2 regions of the Marinobacter lacisalsi genome follow, and region 1 is predicted to be linked to the other one. Evidence: predicted binding sites of a transcription regulator. Region 1 holds the regulator's gene; the other holds the start of a gene.
What was found. Region 1 encodes sigma-54, which starts transcription at its own class of promoters, with help from an activator protein. Its sites were predicted from a motif close to ANTGGCATNNANNTTGCTNT; they were not measured.

Region 1 (2,460 bases):
GTTAGCGGGCGGTTGCTCCGTGCATCCGGTCAACGTTCTTTTCCTTGTGCTTGAGGATCTGTCGGTCAAGCTTGTCCACCAGGGCGTCGATAGCAGCGTACATGTCCTCGTTTTCCGCCTTGGCGTGAATCTCGCCACCGACCACATGCAGCGTGGCCTCTGCAATCTGGCGCACTTTTTCCACTTCCAGGGTGACCTGACAATTACTGATGTGATCGAAGTGGCGCTCGAGCTTTTCGAATTTTTCGTTGATGTAATCCTTGAGGGAGGGAGTCAGTTCAACGTGATGACCGGAAATATTCAGTTGCATGGGCTTCTCCTGTTTGTATCAGACCCGTATGTTCAGACCAGTCGTTTCCGCTCGTTGGAGGGCGGAATGTGCATGGCTTCACGGTATTTTGCCACCGTTCGCCTCGCCACCTTTATGCCCTGCTCTCCCAGCATGGTGGCAATCTTGCTGTCACTGAGCGGCTTTTTCGGGGTTTCCGCCGCAATCAGTTTCCTGATCATCGCACGAATGGCCGTTGACGAACATTCGCCGCCTTCCTCCGTGCTCACATGGCTCGAGAAGAAGAATTTCAGCTCGAAGATGCCGCGGGGTGTGTGCATGTATTTCTGCGTGGTAACCCGGGAAATGGTCGATTCGTGCATTTCCACCGCCTGGGCGATGTCCGAAAGGATCAGCGGTTTCATCGCTTCTTCCCCATGGTCCAGAAAACCCTGCTGATGTTCAACTATTCGTGTCGCCACCTTCAACAGGGTTTCGTTACGGCTCTGCAGGCTCTTGATAAACCACTTCGCTTCCTGCAGCTGATCCCGCAGGTAGGTGTTGTCGGCACTGCTGTCGGCCCGCCTTATAAGGGAAGCATAGCTGGCATTGACACGAATGCGCGGGGCAATTTCCGGGTTCAATTCCACCCGCCAGCGCCCCTTATCCTTGCTTACGATCACATCCGGAATAACGTAATCCGGCTCGGAGCGGTCCAGAGTATTGCCGGGGTGGGGGTTAAGCGCGGTAATGACCGCCAGCACCTCCCGCAGCTGATCCTCCTTGAGGCGGCTGCGGCGCAGTAATTGCGCGTAGTCCCGGTTACCAAGCAGATTGATGTAGTGGGTAATCACCAACCGGGCCTTATCCAGCCAGGGAGTATCAGGCGGCAGCTGGTTCAGCTGGATCAGCAGGCACTCCTGCAGATCACGGGCAAAGACCCCGGGCGGGTCAAAGTGCTGCAGGCGATGAAGAACGGCCTCTACCTCGTCCCGCTCCACCGGGTCTTCGTCTTCCTCGTCCATCAGGCCGGAATGGATTTCATCCAGGTCTGAGGTCAGATAGCCACGATCGTCCACCGCATCCAGCAAGGCGTGGGCAATGGCGCTGTCCCGATCACTCATGGGGGTGAGGTTCAGCTGCCATTCCAGGTGATCCTGGAGGGTTTCGGTGGTCGGGCTGCGGCTTTCAAAGTCGGAATCGTTGTCGTCCTCGCCCCGGGAAGCGGGGGCGGGGGCTGTCTGATAGATGTCATCCCAGGCGGTATCCACCGGCAGATCATCCGGAATGGTGTCGGCGCTGTTGTTCTCTGCCGACCAGTCGGATTCTTCCCAGCTGTTGTCGACCTCGGAGGCCGTGGCCGATTCGGCCTGATCCCGATCATCCCGGTCCTGCTGCTCCCGGTCGGAATCGGACGCCTCCGCGTTCTCTTCCTCTTCGGGGGTTTCCAGCATCGGGTTGGAATCCAGGGCCTGCTGGATTTCCTGTTGCAGGTCGAGGGTGGAAAGCTGGAGCAGACGGATCGCCTGTTGCAGTTGCGGGGTCATCGTGAGGCTTTGACCCATCTTTAACTGTAAGGAGGCTTTCATGACCATGGTTTCACATCCATCACCCTTCTGAGGTAACCGTAACGCACCAGTGGACAAAACCACTGACTCAGCTCAAAAAATAGCTGAAAATCAACAAAAAAATCAGCGTTACCGGATACTTGGAAATAACAAGCAAGTTCTTTGCCGAGTGTACCCCCTTGATGCTGGCAACACAATTGCAGGGGTGTCGGTGTGTGTTCCAGTGTGTAAAAACCGCCAGGGGCGGTTGTTGTCCTCGGCAGGTCAGAGCCTGAACTCATCCCCCAGGTAGACTTCCTTGACCTGCTGGTTGGCCAGGACCTCGTCGGCCGAGCCGGACGCAATGATATGACCGCTGCTGACGATGTAGGCTTTTTCGCAGATATCCAGCGTTTCCCGGACGTTGTGGTCGGTGATCAGTACGCCGATGTTCTTGTCCCGCAGGTGACGGATAATCTGCTTGATGTCACTGACAGAGATCGGGTCGACCCCGGCAAAGGGCTCGTCCAGCAGGATGAATGCCGGTTCCATGGCCAGGGCGCGGGCTATTTCCACGCGGCGTCGTTCACCCCCGGACAGAGCCATGCCGGCACTGTCGCGAATGTGAGTTATATGGAACTCCTG
Region 2 (2,460 bases), on a different contig from region 1:
CCCCGAACCGGCCGCAGGGTGCCGTCCAGCGCCAGTTCGCCAAGGCATTCCAGGTGGTGCAGGGTGTCGGGAGGTAATTGCTCGGAGGCGACCAGAATGCCAAGGGCGATAGCGAGATCGAAACGACCGCCCTCCTTGGGCAGATCCGCCGGGGCAAGGTTTATGGTAATGCGACGGGCGGGAAACTCGAAGCCGGCATTGAGCAGGGCGCTACGGACGCGGTCCTTGCTCTCACGCACGGCGGTTTCCGGCAACCCGACGATAGACAGGGCCGGAAGTCCGCTGGACAGATGCACTTCGACGGTCACTGGCGGGGCACTGACACCCAGCCGCGCACGAGTATGAATAGTGGCAAGCATGCTGGTCTTCCCTGACGATAGGACAGTAATTGGCCCCGACGGTACTGCCTGTGCCGTCCTGTGGGGCAGGAGTCAGCCCTGCGAGGACTCGGTGCCGGGACTCTGCTCCAGTTCGGCAACCCGCTTCTCCAACTGCTCCAGGCGCTCACGGGTGCGCAGCAATACCGCCTGCTGGGCATCAAACTCTTCCCGTGTAACCAGCTCGAGCCTGGAGATAACCGACATCACGGCGGCCCGGGCATGGTTCTCAACATCTTCCCGGGCGGCTTTCGCCATGTCTGGAACGAACTGACCAAACTGTTGCTGGACCTGCCCCAGCAGATCGTTGGGGATCTTCACCGCTAGTTTCTCCCATGTCTCGCAGAGGTTGTCCGGTGACCGTCAGCCCGCCCGCAGGCGCCTCTCCGGCGACCGGATATGTCTGCCGGGAGTGTAACACAGCCCGGTCCCTGCCATACTATGAACAAGTGTGGGCCGGGGAGCCCGAGGCCAGGATGGCGCACCTGTTCTGAGCGTTTGCACCAACTTGGAGCTCTCACAACCCCGACGCGCCATTATGGCGCACACTTTGGAACCATTTTGGTTCACCGTTATTGCAATACACTGATTAAAAAGACTTTTTTTGCGTTGGCACACACGATGCTTTGAGCCTTGCACGCAATCCGCACAATTGGTGTGCGAGGTGGCAGCATCCCGAACCCGGTCAACCCACAACATTGTGGTCAGAAAACCGGGACGGCTAAATCCAAGGAGACAGCAATGAAACTTGTGACAGCGATCATCAAGCCTTTCAAGCTGGATGATGTCCGTGAGGCACTATCCGAGATTGGCGTTCAGGGCGTGACCGTAACCGAAGTAAAAGGTTTCGGACGCCAGAAAGGGCATACCGAGCTCTACCGTGGAGCCGAGTACGTGGTGGACTTCCTGCCCAAGGTAAAGGTGGAAGTCGCCATCGGCGATAACCTGCTGGATCAGGTGATCGAATCCATCACCAAGGCTGCCAATACCGGCAAGATTGGTGACGGCAAGATTTTCGTGACCGAGCTGGAACAGGCCATCCGTATCCGGACGGGGGAAACCGGCGAAGAAGCCGTCTGATTCCGGACGCTTAAGCAGTCAGGCCAACGCAAAAAATCCAACATCCTGTTAAGCCTCGTGCGGAGGGCTTCCAATGGAAAACAGTGTATTTCATTTACAGTACGCAATAGACACCTTCTATTTCCTGGTGTGTGGCGCATTAGTCATGTGGATGGCAGCAGGCTTTGCCATGCTGGAATCCGGGCTGGTTCGTGCCAAGAACACCACTGAAATCCTGACCAAGAACGTGGCCCTGTACGCAGTGGCCTGTACCATGTACCTCATTTGCGGGTACGCCATCATGTACGGTGGCAACATCTTCCTCAGCGGCATGGGCGACATTGACGTTGGCGGTGTGATGGGCGAATTTGTCGATCGCGGCGACTTCGAAGGCGGCTCCATCTACTCGGGCGCTTCCGACTTCTTCTTCCAGGTGGTGTTCGTGGCCACCGCCATGTCCATCGTCTCCGGTGCCGTGGCCGAGCGCATGAAACTCTGGGCCTTCCTGATCTTCGCGGTGGTTATGACCGGCTTCATCTACCCAATGGAAGGTGCCTGGACCTGGGGTGGCGCAGAGGTATTTGGCATGTACAGCCTCGGCGACCTGGGCTTCTCCGACTTTGCCGGTTCCGGCATCGTGCACATGGCCGGCGCGGCCGCAGCACTGGCGGGTGTCATCCTGCTGGGCGCCCGTAAAGGCAAGTATGGCCCCAACGGCGAAATTCGCGCCTTTCCGGGTGCCAACATGCCGCTGGCGGCCCTGGGTACCTTTATCCTGTGGCTGGGCTGGTTCGGCTTCAACGGCGGTTCCGTGCTGAAGCTGGGTGACATCGCCAGCGCCCACTCGGTGGCCATGGTGTTCCTGAACACCAACGCAGCAGCAGCCGGTGGCGCCATTGCCGCCCTGATCACCGCCCGCGTGATGTTCGGCAAGGCTGACCTGACCATGCTGCTGAACGGTGCCATCGCCGGCCTGGTGGTAATCACCGCTGAGCCGTCCACCCCGAGCCCGCTGATCGCCACC

Region 2: a site for sigma-54 is predicted at 986-1,005, ahead of glnK (P-II family nitrogen regulator). Genes of this name have one in related genera too.

The regions. Positions count from the first base shown of each region.
Region 1 is NZ_JBHSDI010000013.1:228,808-231,267, forward strand. Features, by position in the region: gene hpf (ribosome hibernation promoting factor) at 2-310, opposite strand; gene ACFOZ5_RS11040 (RNA polymerase factor sigma-54) at 343-1,857, opposite strand; gene lptB (LPS export ABC transporter ATP-binding protein) at 2,101-2,460, opposite strand, start outside.
Region 2 is NZ_JBHSDI010000060.1:78,371-80,830, reverse strand. Features, by position in the region: gene ACFOZ5_RS17110 (YifB family Mg chelatase-like AAA ATPase) at 1-359, opposite strand, end outside; gene ACFOZ5_RS17105 (accessory factor UbiK family protein) at 432-698, opposite strand; gene glnK (P-II family nitrogen regulator) at 1,119-1,457, shown strand; gene ACFOZ5_RS17095 (ammonium transporter) at 1,531-2,460, shown strand, end outside.